3 regions of the Cupriavidus sp. 05N39 genome follow, and region 2 is predicted to be linked to each of the others. Evidence: predicted binding sites of a transcription regulator. Region 2 holds the regulator's gene; each other region holds the start of a gene.

Region 1 (4,606 bases), on a different contig from region 2:
CCTGGCACCCATCATTGGCGGGGCCGTGCTCGCGGCCTTCGGCTGGCGCGCCATCTTCTGGCTGCTTTGCGCCAGCAGCCTGTTGATCTTGTGGGTGGTCCACCGGTACATGGAAGAATCGCTCGACACCGTCAATGCCATGCCACTGCGCCTTGGCCGCGTACTCGCCAACTACGGCGAGCTGCTGCGAGACCGGGGCTTCGTCGGCTATTCGCTGTCTGCCGGCTGTGCGCAAGCCGGGATGTTCGCCTATATTGCGGGGTCGCCGTTCGTGCTGATCGAGTTGCATGGCATCGATCCCTCTTATTACGGCTTCGTATTCGGTGCCAACGCGTTGGGCTTGATTGGCATGTCGCAACTTAACGCGCGCCTGGTGCGCAACCGCACGCTTGACCACGTGCTGGGGGGCGCCCTGGTTGCGCCGTGCGCGGCAGGCCTGGCATTGGCCGCCGCGGTGCTGGCCGGACTGGCGCCGTTGCCGGTGTTGCTGGCCGGATTCTTTGTGTTTATCGCCAGCCTTGGATGCATCCTGCCGAACGCGTCGGCCCTGGCCATGGCCGAGCAGGGCCAGCGGGCCGGCACAGCGTCCGCGTTGATGGGGACGCTGCAATTCGGGCTGGGCACCCTGGCCGGCGCCGGGGTCAGCTTCTGGCGCGACGGCAGTGCATTGCCGCTGGCGGTAGTCATGGGTATTTGCGGTACCGGTGCGGTACTGATGCGCGTCTTCGGCCGTTCAGGCAAACCGGCGCACGGCGCCGGCTGACTGCTGCCGCCGTAGCGTAGCGGGGCGGCCTGGTTCCACGCTTCCGGCGCCTCCTTTCTCGGCACGGTTACGTGGCCGCGCTGTTTTGCAGCACCACCAGCTGGGCTGGCATCGGCGCGGAGAATCCGGCCTCGCCGAAGCTCTCGCGGATCACGCGGTTGGTGTCGAAATACACCTGCCAGTAATGATCGGTATGGCAGTATGGACGCACGGCAAGGACGGGGCCGACCAGGTTGAATTCGAGAATCTCCACGTCCGGCGGCGGTTCAGTCAGCACGTTGGGCAGTGCGGCCATGCGTTCCTTGAGCAGCGCGGCGGCGGCGATGTGGTCGGTACTGCCGGCCAGCTGCGCCTTGAGTTCAACGCGGCGGTAGGCGTTGGCGCTGAAGTTCTGGATGGTGTCCGCGAAAATCTTGTTGTTGCCGACCACGGTCAGGACATTGTCGGGCGTATCCAGCGTGGTGCAGAACAAGCCGATCTCCCTGACCGTGCCGGTGATTCCACCCACCGTGACGAAATCGCCGACCTTGAATGGCCTCAGCACCACGAGGAAAGCCCCCGCGGCAAAGTTGGACATCAAGCCCGACCAGGCCATGCCGATGGCAACGCCGGCCGCGGCGATCAGCGCGGCGAAGGTGGTGGTCTGGATGCCGAAATAGCCCAGGATGCCGATCACCAGCACGACATTGAGCGTGACCGTGACGATGGACCCGACGTAACGCAGCAAGGTCGGATCGACCTTCTGCTTGGCCAGCGCCCCCTGCACCAGCCGCACCACGAAATGAATCAGCGACCGGCCGATCACCCAGAAGGCGAGGGCAGCAAGTATCTTGATCCCGAATTCGGTCGCATAGGCAATCACTACGTCCTGAAGCTTCTGCAGCGTTGTAGCATCCATCGCGGTTCTCCCTTGCTGGCTCGGCAGGTACACGGGCAACGAACATCGTGCAGCGGATTCCCGGGCGCATCGGGGGCAAGACACGAGTGCGGGCAACGCATTATTGCTACGCCGCGTGCGGAAGTTCAAGCACAAAATGGCCGCCACGAGCGCAGCGCGCCACTGGCCGCCAACGGCCGGGGATCCGCGGCAGCGGATGGCGCGGGGGGGCAAGCCCCCTGCGCGCCGCGGCTTACCAGTTGGTTTCGCGCTCCGGCGTGGCGGAGATGCGATGCAACGACAGGTCCGCGCCGTTGTATTCCGATTCGGCATCGAGCCGGATGCCGACCAGCTTCTTCAATGTGCCGTAGACCACGGTGCCGCCCACCAGGGCGATGACGATGCCAAGCAGCGTGCCGATCGTCTGCGCGCCCAGGGAGACGCCGCCGATGCCGCCCAGCGCCTGGCTGCCAAAGATACCGGCGGCAATGCCGCCCCAGGCACCGCACAGCCCATGCAACGGCCAGACGCCCAGCACGTCGTCGATATGCCATTTGTTCTGGGCCAGCGTAAACAGGTAAACAAACAGCGCGCCGGCGATGGCCCCGGTCACCAGCGCACCCAACGGATGCATCAGGTCCGAGCCCGCGCAGACCGCCACTAGGCCGGCAAGCGGGCCGTTGTAGGCAAAGCCGGGGTCGTTGCGGCCCGCCGCCCAGGCGGCCAGGGTACCGCCCGCCATGGCCATCAGCGAATTGATGGCGACCAGCCCGCTGATCTTGTCGACGGTCTGCGCGCTCATGACATTGAAGCCGAACCACCCCACCGCCAGCACCCAGGCGCCCAACGCCAGGAAGGGGATATTGGAGGGCGGGTGGGCGCTGATGCGGCCGTCCTTCTGGTAGCGTCCGCGGCGCGCGCCCAGCAGCAGGATTGCCGGCAGCGCGATCCAGCCGCCCATGGCGTGAACCACGACAGAGCCGGCGAAGTCGTGGAAGGGCACGCCCGCGACGGAGGTGATCCAGTCTTGCACGCCGAACCGGTTGTTCCAGGCGATGCCTTCGAAGAAGGGATACACCAGGCCAACCAGGACGAAGGTTGCCACCAGTTGCGGATTGAAACGCGAGCGCTCGGCAATCCCGCCGGAAATGATGGCGGGAATGGCGGCCGCAAAAGTTGCCAGGAAAAAGAACTTCACCAGTTCATAGCCGCTTCGTTGCGCCAGTTCATGGGCGCTGGTAAAGAATTCGACCCCATACGCCACGGTGTAGCCGATGAAGAAATAGGCGATGGTGGAAATGGCGAAATCCACCAATATCTTGACCAGGGCGTTGACCTGGTTCTTCTTGCGCACCGTGCCTAACTCAAGAAACGCAAAGCCCGCGTGCATAGCGAGCACCATGATCGCCCCCAGCAGGATGAACAGGGCGTCGGTGCCGCTTTTCCAATTGTCCATACATTCCTCGTGCTCAAAATGGGAGCACTGGTATGCAAAAAGCATTCCAGTGTGGGGCATCCTGGCGGGGAATCTGCACCGTGTTGGGTGCTTTTGCACCGGATTGTCGCGCCTGCGGGGGCTGCCCCGTTGATAGCAGCGAGGGCGATCGCCTTGCAGTCCCTGTGGGGACAGGCAAAAGCCTGCGCCAAAATGATGCACCGCATTGATTTGGGGCGTAGCCCTCTCACACCCATGCACCATAATGGGAGATTGCACCGCTCTTGCCCAGAATCGGGGCATGCCGCCGCCTGTGATCCGCGCATCGCACCGGCGGTGGTAGCGAGCGGACGAAGCAAAGCCGCATCGCGCCACAAGGGATGCGCGTCGCCCGTACGCGCGTTCGAATTCTGCCTAGCCTCAACGGGCGCATTTGAAAGGGCGGAAAAGGGGGGTAAATTCCCCGCAAAGGCGCTTGACTCAAGGATTTGCGGCTTTTTTCGTTGCATTGGTGCCACTGGGGATTGCCCAATGCGTAAAGCGCGGATTAGACTGCGCCGATCGGTAATTTGCCGCGTGGCAGACACTCCGATCAAGACGACCAACAAGGGAAATCAGCCATGAATAAAGGTGAACTGGTATCTGCCATCGCCGCGGACGCCGAATTGAGCAATGCAGCGGCAGAGCGCGCACTGAATGCGGCTCTGGACAATATTAAGAAGGCGGTTGCCAAGGGTGATTCGGTAACGCTGGTGGGTTTCGGCAGCTTCAGCTCCGGCAAGCGCGCCGCGCGTACCGGCCGCAATCCGCGTACCGGCGAGACCATCAAGATTCCGGCCGCAAAGACGGTCAAGTTCTCTGCCGGCCAAGGGTTCAAGGACGCTGTGAACAAGAAGAAGTAAGCAGTCCGCGCCTTGAGCGCTGATAAGAAGGCGGCCCGAAAGGCCGCTTTTTTGTTGGCGCCGGGGTGCGCCGGGACGTGCTCCGCCACAAGGCAAGGGGCCCGTTCCGGGTTAAACTGCCGATCGTCGGCACCAGCCTTTCGACCCGCTTCGCGGGTCCGCCCGGCCGCTTCCAGATTCCGGATTTCATCATGAACGACCTGTCCCACCAGCTTTCCATGACCGTGCTGATGACGCCGGACATGGCCAATTTCTCCGGCAATGTGCACGGCGGCACCATCCTCAAGTATCTCGACATGGTGGCTTATGCCTGTGCCAGCCGCTACGCGGGGCGCTATGTCGTGACCTTGTCGGTCGATCAGGTCGTATTTCGCCAGCCCATCCACGTGGGAGAACTGGTGACCTTCCTGGCAGCAGTCAATTTCACCGGGCGCAGCTCCATGGAGATCGGCATCAAGGTCATCACCGAGAACATTCGCAGCAAGCTGGTGCGCCATACCAATAGCTGCTATTTCACCATGGTGGCGGTGGACGATAATGGCGCCCCGGCCGAGGTGCCGGCGCTGGTGCCGCGTGACGAAGTCGAGCGCCAGCGCTTTGCCGCGGCCCAGCTGCGCCGCCAGCTTCGC
Region 2 (12,333 bases):
CACGGCCATGGAGTTCATCGTAGTGCCGGTCACCAAGCCCGAGGCGACCAATTTCATCTTTGGACAGTCGCATTTCATCAAGACCGTGGACGATATCCACGAGGCGCTCGTCGGCGCGGTGCCGGGCATCCGGTTCGGCCTGGCGTTCTGCGAGGCCTCGGGCAAGCGCCTGGTGCGCTGGTCCGGCACCGACGATGCCATGATCGACCTGGCCTGCGAGAACGCGATGGCGATCGGCGCCGGCCACAGCTTCCTGCTGTTTCTTGGCGATGGCTTTTATCCCGTCAATGTGCTGACCGCGGTGCGCGCGGTGCCGGAAGTATGCAGGATCTACTGCGCCACGGCCAACCCGACCGAAGTGGTGGTGGCGCAGACCGCGCAGGGGCGCGCGGTGCTTGGCGTGGTCGATGGCGCTTCGCCGCTCGGGCTGGAAACCGAGCTCGACATTGCGTGGCGGCGGGACCTGCTTCGGGAGATCGGCTACAAACTGTAGCCGATCCTCCATGCGGGCCCTTCAGTGCGCCTGCGCGGACGGCATTGCGCGCGTCGGCGGTTCGCTGTCGTCTTCCTTCATGCGGCTGCGGTTAAGCACGCCTGCCTCTTCCAGCACCGGATAGGCAGTGGCGCAGAAGAGCGAATTCAGGCGCTTCAGGTCGCTGATCACATCAAGGTGAAGCGAGCTGGTCTCGATGCTCTCGGCGGTCTGCACGGCGATGCGCTGCAGATGGCTGCGGGCGAACTTGCGCTCCAGATCGCGGAAGGTGGCCTTCTCGGCCATCAGTTGCTGCGCGCTTTTCAGGTCACCGGAGAGGAACACCGACAGCCCCAGGCGCAGGTTGGCCACGACGCGCGCGTGCATCTGCGAGATCTCCTGCATGCCCGCTTCCGAGAACGCCAGGTTATGGGCGATCTTCTTGTCGCGCGCGTCCTGCAGGATACGTTCGATGATGTCCCCGGCGTGTTCGAGGTTGATGGTGAGCGAGATGATTTCAGTCCAGCGCCGGCCATCGCGCTCGTCCAGCGCTTCGAGGCTGATCTGGGTCAGGTAGAGCTTGATCGCGGTATAGAGATCGTCCACCTCGTCGTCGATGCGGCAGGTGGCGGTGGCCAGCTTGGCATCGTTGGTGCGCAGCACGCGCAGCATATTGTCCAGCATCTGCTCGATGCGGTCGCCGATGCGCAGCACTTCGCGCGCGGCATTGGACAGCGCCAGCGCGGGCGTGGGCAGCGCGGCCGGATCAAGGTGGCGCGGAGTGACCTGGCTGTCGCCGGTGTTGCGGCCCGGCAGCACCTTTTCGCACAGGCGTGCCAGCGGACCGGTGGCGCCCAGCAGCAGCACCGCCAGCGCCACGTTGAACAGCAGGTGGAAATTGACCACCAGCCGCTGCGGATCGGCATCGACCAGCGCCAGCAGGTGCTCGGCCTGCCCCAGCAAAGGCAGCGCGATCACGCAGCCGAGCAGCCGCGACAGCAGGTTCCCCAGGGTGACGCGCTTGCCGGGCTGGTTATTGCCGGAGGTGGTCAGCAGCGCGGAGATGCCGGAGCCCAGGTTGGCGCCCAGCACCAGCGCCATCGCCACATGCAGCGACACCACCCCGGCCGAGGCCAGCGCCCCGCAGAACAGCACTACTGCCAGGCTGGAATAGCACAGGATGGTGAGGAAGGCGCCGATCAGCATATCCAGCGTGGGATCGCCGGTGAGCGTACCGAACAGCACCTTGACTCCGGCGGCCTGCACCACGGGCCGGGTGGCGATGGAAATCAGCTCGAGTGCCAGCGTGATCAGCCCGAGGCCGATCAGTACGCGGCCCACGTGGCCGGGCTTGTTGCCCTTCCAGGACAAATGCAGGATCACGCCGACGAAAATCAGCAGCGGCGACAGCCACGAGAGGTCCAGCGAAAACACCTGCACCATGAGCGCGGTGCCGACGTTGGCGCCCAGCATGATGGCCAGCGCCGGGGCCACGGCGATCAGGCCCTGGCCCACGAAGGAACTGACGATGACCGCGGTTGCGTTGCTGCTCTGGACCAGCCCGGTCACGCCGAGGCCGGCGGCAAACGCCGTGAAGCGGTTGGAAATGCTGGAGGAGAGCACGTGGCGCAAGTTGGCGCCATACACGCGCAGGATGCCGACCTTGACAATGTTGGTGCCCCACACCAGCAGCGCCACGCCGGAAAGCAAATGAAGTAGTACGCCCATGGTCCGCCCTAATGTGACCGGTGCCTCCATCGCTTGCGGACGCAAATGCAGATAAGCAAATGCAGATCGCACGATTCCGCCCGGCCATCGTATCGTTGTCAATGGGGCATTATGCTCCCGCGTGCATGTGCGGGCAACGCCATGGACGTATGGCTTGGAAGGGCCGCAACACCGCGCCCCGCCTGGGATGGGCGGAGCGCTGATGATCCCTGGGCAGGCGTCAGTGTCCGTCGAAGCGGCAAACCGTGAACAGCGGCAGGCCGCTGTCGAGCAGGTGGCGCGAGCCTCCCAGCTCGGGCAGGTCGACGATGGCGGCGCCCTCCACCACCGTGGCGCCCAGGCGTTCCAGCAGCTTGCGGCCGGCCATCATGGTGCCGCCGGTGGCGATCAGGTCGTCCACCAGCAGCACGCGGTCACCGGGCTTGCAGGCATCGGCGTGGATTTCGACCGTGGCGCTGCCATATTCGAGCTCGTACTCCTCCGCCACGGTCTGGAAGGGGAGCTTGCCCTTCTTGCGGATGGGCACGAAGCCAAGGTTGAGTTCGTAGGCCAGGATGGCGCCGAGGATAAAGCCGCGTGCGTCGATGCCTGCCACCATGTCAAGCCGGGCGTCCATATAGCGGTGCACGAAGACATCGATCAGTACGCGCAGCGACTTGGGGTCCTGCAGCAGCGGCGTGATGTCGCGGAACATGACACCGGGCTGCGGCCAGTCCGGCACGGTACGGATGCGTTCGCGCAGGTAGTGGGTGACGTCGCCAAGGGCGGACGACTGGATGGTGGTATTGGGCATGGGGACTCGGTCGGACAGCCAGCCGCGGCGGCAGGCTGCATGCGGTAATGGGTTACTACCCGGGCTGCCGCAAACGGCAACACAATGGGCCCAAGGCTCAGGCGGGCCGCACGGGCATTCCGGTGCGGCACCCGGCCTGACAGCCGTAACCATACAGGAGACCGTGATGGCAAAAAAGATCTTGATGCTGGTCGGCGACTATGCCGAAGACTATGAAACCATGGTGCCGTTCCAGGCCTTGCAGATGGTGGGCCACACGGTCCACGCGGTGTGTCCGGACAAGGCCGCCGGCGCCAGCTGCCCCACCGCCATCCACGATTTCGAGGGCGACCAGACCTACAGCGAGAAGCGCGGGCACAACTTCACGCTGAACGCGAGCTTTGCAGATATCGATCCGGCAGCCTACGACGGGCTGGTCATCCCAGGCGGCCGTGCCCCCGAATACCTGCGCCTGAACGAACGGGTGCTGGAGATCGTGCGTCACTTCGCCAGCGCCAACAAGCCGATCGCCGCGGTGTGCCACGGCGCCCAACTGCTGGCCGCGGCCGGCGTGCTGGAAGGCCGGACCTGCTCGGCCTATCCGGCCTGCGCGCCCGAAGTACGCCTGGCCGGCGGCAAGTACGCCGACATCCCGGTCGACCAGGCACACACCGATGGCAACCTCGTGACCGCCCCGGCATGGCCAGCGCATCCGGCCTGGCTGGCGCAGTTCCTTGCGGTCCTGGGCACCCGGATCGTACATTAGAGACTTCCGAACGCGGCCCGCGAGCATACCCTCGCGGGCCGCCACGCACGGGAGTTGTTCTATGTGTGAAATCTTCATCCGGGCCAACCCGCAGTCGTACGAGGGCCAGTCGCGCTCCCTGCGGCTGCACGGGGTGGCCACCAGCATCCGGCTGGAAAGCCTGTTCTGGGAAGTGCTCGAAACGCTGGCGCGGCGCGACGGCATGAGCGTGGGCCAGCTCATCACCCGGCTGCACGACGAACTGACGGCGTACCGGGGCGAGGCGGCGAACTTCACGTCATTCCTGCGCGTGTGCTGCCTGCGCTACCTGCTGCTACAAGGCGAAGGCCGCATCCCCGCCGATCAGAGCGTGCCGGTCGGCTCGCTCGATGCACGGGCCGTGCTGGAAGGCCTGCCGCCATCCTGGGCGGAACCGGCGCGCCCCGCCAGCCGCGCGGCGGCATAAGGCCGCATTCCCTGCGCGGCGTCAGAGTCAACCGGCAAGCATGCGCTGCTCGGCTGCCTCCAGCGCCTCGGGCTGCCCGCGCAGCACCACGATATCGCCCGGCTCCAGCACGGTTTCCGGCTGCGGATCGAACGCGCGGATGCCGCGCCGGCGCACCGCCGTCACCTCCACCCCGATGCGGTCCAGCCCTAGCGCGCCCAGCCGCCGCCCCACCGCCGTGGCCTCGGGGCCGAGCGAGACCGACTGCAGCCGCACCGACTCGCGCTCGACCATATCCTCCTCGTCGTCGCGTCCGTGGAAGTAGCCGCGCAGCAGGCTGTAGCGCGCATCACGCGCCTGTTGCACGCCGCGCACCACCCGCCGCATCGGCACACCCAGCAGCACCAGGGCGTGCGAGGCCAGCATCAGGCTGCCCTCGATGCTTTCCGGTACCACCTCGGTGGCGCCCGCCTTCTGCAGGATGTCGAGCTCCGAGTCGTCCATGGTACGCACGATGACGGGAAGCGCCGGTTCCAGCTCCTGCACGTGGTGCAGCACCTTGAGGGCGGAGGGCGTGTTGTTATAAGTGATGATCAAGGCAGCCGCCCGGTGCAGGCCCGCCGCGATCAGCGCCTCGCGCCGGCCCGCGTCGCCGTACACCACCGTGTCGCCCGCGGCGGCGGCCTCCCGCACCCGATCCGGGTCAAGGTCGAGCGCCACGTAGGTGATGCCCTCCCGCTCCAGCATATGCGCCAGGTTCTGGCCGCTGCGGCCGAAGCCGCAGATGATGGCGTGTTTTTCGGTCTGCAGGCTCTGCGCCGCGATGCGCGTCATATTGAGCGACTGCATCAGCCATTCGTTGGCGGCAAAGCGCAGCACGATGGCGTCGCTGTACTGGATCAGGAACGGCGCCGCCAGCATCGACAGCAGCATCGAGGCCAGGATGACCTGGATCAGCACCGGATCGACCAGGTTCAGGCCATCGATCTGGTTAAGCAGCACGAAACCGAACTCGCCAGCCTGCGCCAGCCCCAGGCCGGTGCGGATCGCTACCCCCTGGCGCGAGCCGAACAGGCGCGCCAGGCCGGCGATCAGCAGCAGCTTGAAGATGATCGGCACGATCAGCAACACCAGCACCAGCCACAGGTGATCGAGCACCACGTGAATATTGAGCAACATGCCGATGGTGACGAAGAACAGCCCCAGCAGCACATCGCGGAAGGGCTTGATGTCCTCCTCCACCTGATGGCGGTACGGCGTCTCGGAGATCAGCATGCCGGCGATGAAGGCCCCCAGCGCCATCGACAGGCCCAGCCGCTCGGTCAGCGCCGCCATGCCCAGCGTGACCAGCAGCAGGTTGAGCATGAACAGCTCCTGCGAGCGGCGCGCCGCCACCACATGGAACCAGCGGCTCATGACCCGCTTGCCGACAAAAAAGATCAGGCTCAGCGCCACCACGATCTTGACCGTGGCCAGGCCGAGCGCCATCGCCATGTCGCCGGGATCGCGCGACAGCGCCGGAATCACGATCAGCAGCGGCACCACCGCCAAGTCCTGGAACAGCAGGATGCTGATGATATTGCGCCCGTGCTCGCTTTCCAGCTCCAGCCGCTCCGACAGCATCTTGGAGACGATCGCGGTGGACGACATGGCCAGCGCGCCGCCCAGCGCCACCGAAGCCTGCCAGGACAGCGGAAACAGCCAGTTGAAGGCCCAGCTCGCCGGTATCACCACCAGCAGCGACAGCACCACCTGCGAGCCGCCCAGGCCGAATACCTGCCGTTTCATGGCTTTGAGCTTGCCCAGGCTGAACTCCAGCCCGATCGAGAACATCAAAAAGACCACGCCGAACTCGGCCAGGTATTTGGTCTGCGCGGTATCGCTGGCCAGCCCGAGCGCGTGCGGCCCGATCAGGATGCCGACCACCAGGTACCCCAGCATCGGCGGTAATTGCAGCATGCGAAAGGCGACCACGCCGAACACGGCGGCGGCCAGCAGCACAAGGGTCAGGTCCAGCGGAGAGTGCATCGGAAGGATCAGGGTACGCCACCACCGGGCCAGGACAACCCGGCTCGGGCGGCCCTGCCGGCGGATTGCGGCAAGCACGGCAGCCGCCCCGGCCGCCCGATCCCAGGAACAGCCCAAGCGCCATCGCATTCGTTGGTATACTTCGTCGCCATGATAGCTAATTTCAATGCGGATCGAGCACTTCGGCTCGCTCGCGAGACCCTCCAGATCGAAGCCGATGCCGTCGCCGCCCTCGCGGGCCGCCTGGACGGCGAATTTGCGCAGGCCGTGCAACTCACTCTGAATTGCAGCGGACGCGTCGTCGTGTCGGGCATCGGCAAGTCGGGACACATCGGCCGCAAGGTCGCGGCCACGCTGGCATCGACCGGCACGCCGGCCTTTTTCGTGCACCCGGCCGAGGCCAGCCATGGCGACCTGGGCATGGTCACGCGCGACGATGTGCTGATTGCCTTTTCCAATTCCGGAGAGACCGCCGAACTGCTGTCGATCGTGCCGATCGTCAAGCGCATCGGCGCCAAGCTGATCTCCGTGACCGGCAACCCCGCCTCCACGCTGGCCAAGCTGGCCGACGCCCACCTCAACGCCGGTGTGGAGAAAGAGGCTTGCCCGCTTAACCTGGCCCCCACCGCCAGCACCACCGCCGCGCTGGCGATGGGCGATGCGCTAGCGGTGGCGGTGCTGGACGCGCGCGGCTTCGGCGAGGAAGACTTTGCCCGCTCGCATCCGGGCGGCGCGCTCGGGCGCAAGCTGCTGACCCATGTGCGCGACGTCATGCGCAGCGGCAACGCAGTGCCCAAGGTACGCGAAAGCACGCCGCTGGCGCAGGCCCTGATGGAAATCACCCGCAAGGGCATGGCCATGACCGCGGTGGTGGATCCGGACGACCACCTGATCGGCGTCTTCACCGACGGCGACCTGCGCCGCCTGCTGGAAACGCCGCGCGACTGGAAGACCGTGCCCATCAGCGAGGTGATGCACCGCTCGCCGCATACGGTGGGGCCGGACCAGCTGGCGGTGGAAGCCGTGCAGGTCATGGAGGCGAACCGCATCAACCAGATGCTGGTGGTCGATGCCGACCAGCGCCTGGTCGGTGCCCTGCACATCCACGACCTGACCCGCGCCAAGGTCATCTGAGAGCACCCACAAACTATGCGGGATATCCTGTCCTCCCTGAGCCGGCTAGGAATGCGCGCCTTGCCGCTGCTGTTGATGGCGCTAGTGGCGGGCAGCACTTTCTGGCTGGTGCAGGTCAATTCCCCGAAAGAAGCCGCCACCGGGCCGGTGGGCAAGAAGCATGAGCCCGATTACTACATGGTCCGCTTCTCCGCCACCGAACTGGCCGAGGACGGCAACACCAAGATGCGGTTCACCGGCGACAAGATGATCCACTTCGAGGACGACCAGACCTACGAAGTGACGCGTCCGGCCATGCGCGCCTACGAAATCGACCGCCCGCCTGTCACGGGCCACTCCGATCGCGGCACGATGAACGCGGCAGGCTCGGTGATCGACCTGTTCGGCAATGCCTTTATCGTGCGTGCCCAAGGGCCGGACCCGGCCAAGGATCCGCAGATGACAGCCGCCTCGGAGTATTTCCAGGTGCTGATCAACGATGACATCGTGAAGACCGACAAAGCCGTCAAGCTGACCCGCGGCCCGTCGGTGATGACGGCAAACGGGCTGATCTTCAACAATGTCACCCGCGAAGTACAATTGCTGGGTAACGTACGCGGCACCATTATTACGGGGCCGCCGGCGAGTCCCGCGAAGTAGCCCAGATAACAAAGACCCGAGAGGCTGTTGCCAGATGAAGCGAAGCAGTGCTGGCCAGGCGAGCGGGCGCAAACGGTACCCAGGCGGGTGCCGCCCGCGCAGCCCCGCCCGCCTTGCCCGGAAACAGCCGCCAGGAAACGAAGCCGCCCGCGGGCCACAGCCGTCCGCGCCAACCGCCATCACGCCAACATGAATTCACTCCTGACGACATCGTCCTGTCGCCGCCGCAGCACGGCCGCTTTGCTGACGCTGGCAGCCGTCCTCGGCCTCACGCTGGCCGCGCCCGCCAGCGCGGAGAAAGCCGACCGCGAGAAACCGCTGGTACTGGAAGCCGACAACGCCAGCTATGACGACGTCAAGCAGGTTTATGTGCTGACTGGCAACGTGGTGCTGACCAAGGGCACCATGGTGTTGAAATCCGACGCGGCCGAAGTGCGCACCGATCCCGAGGGCTACCAGTACGCCGTGGCTACGTCCAAGGGCGGCAAGCAGGCTTATATCCGCCAGAAGCGCGACAACGTCGACGAATACATCGACGGCTGGGGCGACCGCATCGAGTATGACGGCAAGCAGGAGCTGTCCAAGCTGATCGGCCGCGCACGCATGGCGCGGCTGGCCGGCGCCAAGCTGGTCGACGAGATCCGCGGCGCAGTGATCACCTACGACAGCCGCAACGAGTTCTACACCGCCAGCGGCGGTACGGAGAACGCGACGGCGGGCAGCCCGTCCGGTCGCGTGCGCGCCGTGTTGTCGCCGCGCCAGGAGCAACCCGCCAGCGGCGCCGCCGGCGCCCCGCTGCCGCTCAAGCCTGCGCCCGCCCCCGTCAATCCCTGACGCCGCCGCGTCGCCCGATCCACGGATTCAGCCTTCATGACCGTTACCCAAACCGCACCCTCCCAGCCCGCCACCCTGAAGGACAGCAGCACGCTGGTCGTGCGCCACCTGAAAAAGCGCTACGGCTCGCGCACGGTGGTCAAGGATGTGTCCCTCGACGTAAAGAGCGGCGAGGTGGTCGGACTCCTGGGGCCCAACGGCGCGGGCAAGACCACCTCCTTCTACATGATCGTGGGACTGGTGGCGCTGGACGAGGGCGACATCGTGCTCGACGACAAGCACATCAGCGGCCTGGCCATTCACGAACGGGCACGCATGGGCCTGTCCTATCTGCCGCAGGAAGCTTCGGTGTTCCGCAAGCTGAATGTGCAGGAGAACATCCGCGCGGTACTGGAATTGCAGATCCAGGACGGCAAGCCACTTGGCAAGGCCGAACTCGAGCGCCGGCTGGACACGCTGCTCGATGACCTCCAGATTGCCCACCTGCGCGACAATCCGGCGCTTTCGCTGTCAGGCGGCGAACGCCGCCGCGTGGAAATCGCCCGCGCCCTGGCCTCGGCGCCCCGCTTCATCGCCTACATCATCAGCGAAGGCGCCGTGCTGGCCTCGGGCCGGCCTGAAGACATCATCGCCAACGAGTCGGTGCGCAAGGTCTACCTGGGCGAGAATTTCCGCATGTAACGCGGCGCGCCACAGCAAGCGGCAGCTGCGGCGACCTTGTGCCCAAGGTGGCTCCGGTGTCGCCTTTTACCCTGCAACGATCACGGCGTCATCAGCGATAGCAATTTCCGTTCCACCGGCACGGAAGTTGGGCATAAAATAGGTCGCATGAAACCGTCGCTACAGCTCCGCCTCTCGCAGCATCTCGCGCTCACGCCGCAACTCCAGCAGTCGATCCGGCTGCTGCAACTGTCCACGCTCGAACTGCAGCAGGAAGTGGAACAGGCGCTGACCGAGAACCCTTTGCTCGAACGCGAGAACGACTGGCTCGACAGCCCGTTGCGCGTTGCCGCCGACGGCTCGGTCAACATGCAGAGCGCTCCCGCGCCGGCGCCCGCCGACGGCCAGGGCACCAGCGAGAACCGCCCCGACGGCGCGCCCGAGGCCGAAGACAGCTATTCCGACAGCAACGAGGACTACGGCAACGACTGGAGCCTCGACGACTTCGCCCGCCGCCCGCAAGGCGACGACGACGAAAAGACCCCGATGCAGTTGCGCGACGCCGAACCCACGCTGCGCGAACATCTGATGGAACAGCTCGCGCCGCTGAAAATTTCGTTGCGCGACAAGGGGCTGGCCATCTTCCTGGTCGAGTCGCTGGACGACGACGGCTACCTGAGCGCCTCGCTCGAGGAAATCTGCAGCGAACTGCCGGATGAACTTGAATTCGAGGTCGACGAGATCCACGCCGTCCTTACCCTGCTGCAGAGCTTCGATCCGCCTGGTGTCGGCGCACGCAATGCGGCCGAATGCCTGGCGCTGCAATTGCGCCGCATCAAGCACCCGCAGCGCGACCTGGCGCTGACCATTGTCACCAATCACCTGGAACTGCTCGCGGTGCGCGACTACACGCGCCTGAAAAAAGCGCTGCAGGTGGACGAGCCGGAATTGAAGTCGGCGCATGAACTGATCCGCTCTCTGGCGCCTTATCCGGGCCATGCGTACAGCCGCCCCGAAGCCGACTTCGTCGTGCCCGATGTTTTTGTCCGTAAACTGAATGGCGGCTGGATCGCGCAGCTCAATCCGGATGTGATGCCGCGGCTACGTATCAACGACATGTACGCGCAGATATTGCGCGGTGCAAAAGGCGATGCGGGTGCTGCGGGACTGCAGCAAAAACTGCAGGAGGCACGCTGGTTGATCAAGAATATCCAGCAAAGGTTCGACACGATATTGCGCGTTGCACAAGCTATTGTCGAACGTCAAAAGAACTTCTTCACCCACGGTGAAATTGCGATGCGCCCCTTGGTTTTGCGGGAGATTGCCGATACACTGGGTTTACACGAGTCCACCATCTCTCGGGTGACTACCAATAAATACATGGCAACGCCGATGGGGACTTTCGAGCTGAAGTATTTCTTCGGCAGTCACGTATCCACAGAAACCGGCGGCGCGGCCTCGTCAACGGCAATTCGTGCGTTGATCAAGCAACTGATAGGAGCCGAAGACGCCAGGAATCCCTTGTCCGACAGCCGGATTGCCGAATTGCTCGGCGAGCAAGGCTTCGTAGTGGCACGACGCACCGTTGCCAAATACCGCGAGGCGCTCAAGATTCCGGCAGTTACTCTCCGCAAGACTTTGTAGCCGAGTTGCATCGCCTGCCTGGTGCAACTCTTTCAGAAGGAGAAACGCTATGAACTTCAAGATCAGTGGACACCACTTGGACATCACGCCCCCGCTGCGTGAGTACGTGGAAACGAAACTGGAGCGTATCGTCAGGCATTTTGATCAAGTCATTGGCGTAAGTGTGCTGCTCTCTGTCGACAATACAAAAGAAAAGGACCGGCGGCAGTACGCGGAAATCAATCTACATCTCAAGGGCAAGGACATCTTTGTCGAAGCGCATCATGAAGACCTGTATGCCGCTATCGACGCGCTCGTCGACAAGCTCGACCGGCAGGTGATTCGCCATAAGGATCGCGTGCAAAGCCACGACCGCGAAGCGGTCAAGTATCAGATGGCCGCATCGCAGATGCAGCAATGACCGTGCCTGGTGGCCCACAGACCGGGCCGCCGGTGTCACTCCCTTGAAACCGGAATCAAGCCGCGCCCATAGCGCGGCTTTTTCGTTCCTGGCGCTCATCCGGGACCACGCGGGGGATTCCGCAACGCATATGGACCGGTGTATGCTGTGCAATACATAGTTCTCAAGCTCAACGATTTTTCCGTGCACGCGGCACCGCTTCCGCGCATCGGGTATTGCAATGCACAAGGCGGGGGCGGGCCTGCTCTATAATGGCCAGACGCCCGACACCGGCAGGGGGACACCCGGTGAAACTTCGGACCTTGGTTTTTTCTTCTTTTTTGCCCGGCGCGATGCCTCCCGGCCCCGGGCCTGCTTACTAGAAAACCCTGCGCATTCCACATGAATCGTTTGGCTAAATTGCTGCCACCCGGCAACATCAACCTCGACGTCAGCGTCACCAGCAAGAAGCGCGTGTTCGAACAGGCCGGGCTCCTCTTCGAGAACAACCATGGCGTGGCGCGCGCTACCGTGACCGACAACCTGTTCGCCCGCGAATCGCTGGGGTCCACTGGTCTTGGCGCCGGGGTTGCCATTCCGCATGGCCGCATCAAGGGACTGAAGCAGCCACTTGCCGCCTTCATGCGCCTGGCCGAGCCGATCCCCTTCGAATCTCCCGACGGCAAGCCGGTAGCGCTGCTGATCTTCCTGCTGGTGCCCGAACAGGCCACCCAGCAACATCTGGAGATTCTCTCGGAGATCGCCCAGCTGCTGTCCGACCGCGAGATGCGCGAAGGACTGGCTACCCTGCCCACCCCCGATGACGTGCACCAGTTGCTGACGCAATGGCACC
Region 3 (4,606 bases), on a different contig from region 2:
AAGCCTGGTCAGCCTTCGCTAAAGCCGCCACGGCTTCCGCGCGCCCGCTCGCCTCGTCCGACAGGGCATAGGCGTAGAGCGATACGCGCATGCCGTTGACATTGGCCCAGAGGTCATCCAGCGTGCGTACGCTGACCAGCGTGTTGTCGTTGAAGTAGGAAAAGCGCTCCTGCGATGCGCGGAGTTGCCAGATGCCGCCGACACCGAGGGCAAGTATGGCGAACAAGGCCAGCGACAAGGTGGCCAGCAGGCGTTGAGTGATATTCATTACGCATAGCCGGCGCCCGCCACAGGGCGGGCACCGATTCCTGGAAAGGAGGATGTTGAAATGACGCCCACGGGTCGCGTGCACGGCTCCTGCCGCGCCAAACCACCCACAAGCCCAGACAAATCTACTTTCGAAGCGCGCTTGCGAAGACTTCAGATCCGGCGAACCGTCTTTTGAACGGGTCTTACCTCCGTCTTTACGGCATCCGGTGGCATTTGCTGAAGCAAAAATGCCAGAAAACAGAAAATAAACGACGATAATAGGATAAGTCCTAAAAATAGCGAATGATAGGCGACAAAAGGAAGCAATGAACTGACAGCGCCAGGAGGTGCCGCTAGAGCCCAGGCAACGGTGCTGGCATGCGGGACGAGCAGCGCGGGGAGGGGGAACAGGAACGAGCAAGACGGAATTTGCCAGACAGTCGATGGGGCGAAAAGAGGGAGCACAGGAACCCCGGGGAGACTTCGCCCTATTTACCAGCGAGTGCCGCCACTTGGTTCGCTAAAAAGCAAAAGCGCCACCGATTAGGGCAGCGCTAAGTGCTTAACGATCTAAGCGGCGATCAGAGTTGAACTGGCGAACACGGCTTTGCAGGCCGCCCGGACACTTATAAATCAATGACTTATTGCATTGCGCCCCGCAGCGCGCCCCTGAACACCGAACTGTGTGCGCCGCGCCACAATCCCCCGTTGACGCTTGCCTGGCTGCGGCTGGCCCGAGCTACTTCACGTGCCGGCTCGCCGCAAAACGTAACCCCTCGAAGATATGTGACGCAATGGCGGGCCCTTTTTTGCATTCAGCCCTTACCCGCGGGCGTCTTGGCCGCGAAGAGCAAGCGAGCACCTGCCCCACAAGATCGGGGCGCACGCTAGATCGCCGCCAGAGTGCGCATCCGTTGCAGTTTCTGCTCAATCTCCTGCGGAGTGGGCGCGGCCGCCAGTGTTGCCGTGAGCCGTATGCGCTCTCCAAGCAAATCCACCCGTTCCGCGCGAACGACGCGATTCGTGGTGGGCAACGGCAGAATACTGCTCCGAAACAGGAAAAAAGCGCCCGAAGGCGCTTTTAGACCTATACACCTAAAGCGGGGGTCAAACGCCGGTTTGCGCCTTGGTACAACCGACGTCTGCGACCGCAAACTGTACATTGGAGGCGGTCACATTGGGCGTGAGTGTTACGGAGCACGTTGCCGCCAGCTGCCCCCTACCAACAATCGTAATTACCCCCGCTGTGTAAGTAACAGTCCCGTTGGGGAGCGACGCCGCCGTCGGCATGGCTGTGAAACCACCGCCAGCTGCCGTAGCCAGCCCCACATTGTCAACACATGCTACCGCAGCAATAGCCCCAGCCGGCAAAGCATTGTTCTGCGCACATTCGGCGATCGCTTGCTTAAGAGGGGCAATTGCAGTGAGGTTCTCCGACCACCGAGAACGGGTCACGTAGTCCTGATACTGCGGAATCGCAATTGCTGCCAGAATACCAATGATCGCGACCACGATCATCAGTTCGATCAGAGTAAAGCCCTTCTGCACCCGCTTGATTCCCATCCGTGCTTTTTTCATAAGATTGACCCCCAATTATTTTGTAGGCAGCAACTTGCTGCGCAAACTCTATAAGCAACCCTCATGCCAGCCCAAATTTGGCCGGAAACCGGATCATTGTGACAAAGTGCGTCAGTTGTAACTGCATGTATCCGGCGCACCGTGACAAATTACGTCAGTTCTGGTGACGAATTCCGGCATGCGCAGTAAGCCGCTTGGCACCGTCGGAAGTTGGGTGGCCCCTAACCCTGCGCGACCGCTCCCTCGCCAAACCAAACGGCGGCGAATCCTTCAACCCTCTTTCCAACCGGGTTCAACAGGATGACGAGCGGAACAGAAAAGAATAAAGCCCTGAATGATCAGGGCTTTATATTGGAGGCGGGGGTCGGAATCGAACCGGCGTACACGGCTTTGCAGGCCGCTGCATGACCACTCTGCCACCCCGCCGGGTGACGGCTGCTGGGATTGTAGCCGCATTCGCCTGACCCTGCCGGGCCGCGCCTGCGCACCACTATCGCAAACAAAAAGGGAAGCGCTGCTTCCCTTTGGGATTGGAGCGGGAGACGAGGCTCGAACTCGCGACCTCAACCTTGGCAAGGTTGCGCTCTACCAACTGAGCTACTCCCGCATTTACTACTCTGAGCGCCAATCTGGAACCCTACGGTATGCACCGCGATTTCCAGATGCAACGGAAACCTGGAGCGGGAGACGAGGCTCGAACTCGCGACCTCAACCTTGGCAAGGTTGCGCTCTACCAACTGAGCTACTCCCGCAGGATCCTGCTGACTTCTTACTTAAAACGCTACTTCTGCGCCGATACTGACCACATCACGCTGCGTTCTTGCTGCTTTTCGCTTCGTTCGGTTTGTTTCGTCAGAAGCGAGAACAGGATTATTGCAAACCGCCGCAGCATTCGTCAAGCATATTTTTCACCGGATCTTCATTTTTGTGCGGTGGCTTCTCCACTCAGGCCACTGCGCTCGCGAATCTGCGGCCATGCCAGCTTCATGTAATAAAACATCGACCACAGGGTCAGCACAGCCGCCACATAGATCATCCACGCACCCAGCACCGAGGCGTCGACGATGCCCAGCAGACTGTCGTTGAAGAGCAGCAGCGGTATCGCGATCATCTGGAAAGTGGTCTTGAGCTTACCGAGAAAATTCACCGCGACGCTCTTGGAGGCCCCGATCTGCGCCATCCATTCGCGCAGCGCCGAGATGGTGATCTCGCGGCCGATGATCACCAGCGCGATCAGGTCGGCGACCCGGCCCAGTGCAAGCAGGGACAGCAATGCCGCGGCCACCATCAGCTTGTCGGCGACCGGATCCAGGAAAGCGCCAAAGGACGATGTCTGGTTCCAGCGCCTTGCCAGGAAGCCGTCCAGCCAGTCGGTGACCGCTGCAATGATGAAGAAACCTGCTGCCGTCATGTTCTTGGCATGCATTGGCAGCCATGCCTCGGGCAGGTAGTAGACACCCACCACGAGGGGAATCATGGCAACACGGAGCCAGGTCAGCAGGATCGGTATATTCAGCGGCATGGGGGCTCGAAACGAGACAACGGCAATGGGCAACCCTGAGATTGTCGCCTATTTCAACGGGAACCGAGCATTTCCTGCCACACGGCCCTCGGATTTGACCGAATCAATGCAGCTGCCGATAGATTTCCTCGGCTAGCGCATGTGAAATGCCGTCGACGCTGGCCAGTTCGTCGATGCTAGCCGCAATGACGCCTCGCAGGCCGCCGAAGCGGGTGAGCAGCTTTTGCCTGCGGCGGGCGCCGACGCCTTCGATCTCCTCCAGCCGCGAGGTGGTGCGCACCTTGGCGCGGCGCGCACGCATGCCGGTGATGGCAAAGCGGTGCGCCTCGTCGCGGATCTGCGCCACCAGCATCAGGGCCGCGCTCCCCTGCCCCAGTTCCAGCGACGGACGGCCGTCGGCAAATATCAGCGTCTCCAGTCCGACCTTGCGGCCTTCGCCCTTGGCCACGCCCACCAGCAGGCCGATATCCAGGCCGAGTTCTTCGAATACCTGGCGCGCGACCTCCACCTGGCCCTTGCCGCCATCGATCAGGACCACAGTGGGCATCAGCGTCGACGCGGCAGGCGTGCCCGCCGCGTCGGGCATGTCGCCCTGCCGACCTTCGGGGACGCCCTGCTGCGCCTGCTCCATCAGCTCCACCAGCTTCTGGTAGCGCCGCGTCAGCACCTGGCGCATGGCGGCGTAGTCGTCTCCGGGCGTGATGTCCTGGATGTTATAGCGGCGGTATTCGGCGTTCTGCATCTCGTGATGGTGGAAGACCACGCAAGAAGCCTGCGTCGCCTCGCCCGCGGTATGGCTGATGTCGAAACACTCAACGCGCAGCAGCGCCAGGTCCTCCATGTCGATGCCGATCGTGTCCGCCAGCGCGCGCGTACGGGCTTGCTGGCTGCCCTGCTCCGCCAGGCGGCGGGATAGCGCCAGTTCCGCACCTTTCTGGGCCATCTCCAGCCAGGCCCGGCGCTGCCCCTGCGGCTGGCGGACCAGTGTGACCTTGCGCCCGGCCTGCATCGACAGCGCCTCCAGCAGTGCCTTGCCCGGCGGCAGGTGACTGACCACCAGGATCGGCGGCACGGCCTGGTCCAGATAGTGCTGCGCCATGAAGGCGGACAACACCTCGGCGGCAATGCGCTCGACCGGAATACCGGCGGGACCGGCCGCCGCCGGCGCGTTTTCTTCGCCAGCCTCGGCCGCTGCGCCCGCGGCGGCTTCGTCCTCATCCTCGACGATCATCGCGCCTTCCTCGACGTGCGCCGGGA

What was found. The regulator sigma-54, encoded in region 2, starts transcription at its own class of promoters, with help from an activator protein. The targets are predictions, from matches to a motif close to TGGCANGNAANCTGCTTT.
Region 1: the regulator sigma-54 is predicted to act here: its motif matches at 3,128-3,145, upstream of AC1DN0_RS28830 (ammonium transporter).
Region 3: the regulator sigma-54 is predicted to act here: its motif matches at 1,879-1,896, upstream of AC1DN0_RS25380 (pilin).

Annotation. Positions count from the first base shown of each region.
Region 1 is NZ_JBFTNE010000073.1:57,354-61,959, reverse strand. It holds gene AC1DN0_RS28840 (Bcr/CflA family multidrug efflux MFS transporter) at 1-763, shown strand, start outside; gene AC1DN0_RS28835 (mechanosensitive ion channel family protein) at 831-1,661, opposite strand; gene AC1DN0_RS28830 (ammonium transporter) at 1,894-3,096, opposite strand; gene AC1DN0_RS28825 (HU family DNA-binding protein) at 3,696-3,977, shown strand; gene AC1DN0_RS28820 (acyl-CoA thioesterase) at 4,169-4,606, shown strand, end outside.
Region 2 is NZ_JBFTNE010000041.1:61,278-73,610, reverse strand. It holds gene AC1DN0_RS20520 (adenosine-specific kinase) at 8-493, shown strand; gene AC1DN0_RS20515 (Na/Pi cotransporter family protein) at 515-2,200, opposite strand; gene AC1DN0_RS20510 (adenine phosphoribosyltransferase) at 2,421-2,993, opposite strand; gene AC1DN0_RS20505 (DJ-1/PfpI family protein) at 3,160-3,738, shown strand; gene AC1DN0_RS20500 (ribbon-helix-helix domain-containing protein) at 3,800-4,183, shown strand; gene AC1DN0_RS20495 (monovalent cation:proton antiporter family protein) at 4,211-6,190, opposite strand; gene AC1DN0_RS20490 (KpsF/GutQ family sugar-phosphate isomerase) at 6,341-7,324, shown strand; gene lptC (LPS export ABC transporter periplasmic protein LptC) at 7,340-7,963, shown strand; gene lptA (lipopolysaccharide transport periplasmic protein LptA) at 8,153-8,797, shown strand; gene AC1DN0_RS20475 (LPS export ABC transporter ATP-binding protein) at 8,834-9,478, shown strand; gene AC1DN0_RS20470 (RNA polymerase factor sigma-54) at 9,626-11,101, shown strand; gene hpf (ribosome hibernation-promoting factor, HPF/YfiA family) at 11,151-11,501, shown strand; gene ptsN (PTS IIA-like nitrogen regulatory protein PtsN) at 11,883-12,333, shown strand, end outside.
Region 3 is NZ_JBFTNE010000059.1:17,754-22,359, forward strand. It holds gene AC1DN0_RS25375 (methyl-accepting chemotaxis protein) at 1-268, opposite strand, end outside; gene AC1DN0_RS25380 (pilin) at 1,357-1,827, opposite strand; tRNA gene AC1DN0_RS25385 (tRNA-Cys) at 2,180-2,253, opposite strand; tRNA gene AC1DN0_RS25390 (tRNA-Gly) at 2,359-2,434, opposite strand; tRNA gene AC1DN0_RS25395 (tRNA-Gly) at 2,504-2,579, opposite strand; gene pgsA (CDP-diacylglycerol--glycerol-3-phosphate 3-phosphatidyltransferase) at 2,747-3,349, opposite strand; gene uvrC (excinuclease ABC subunit UvrC) at 3,453-4,606, opposite strand, start outside.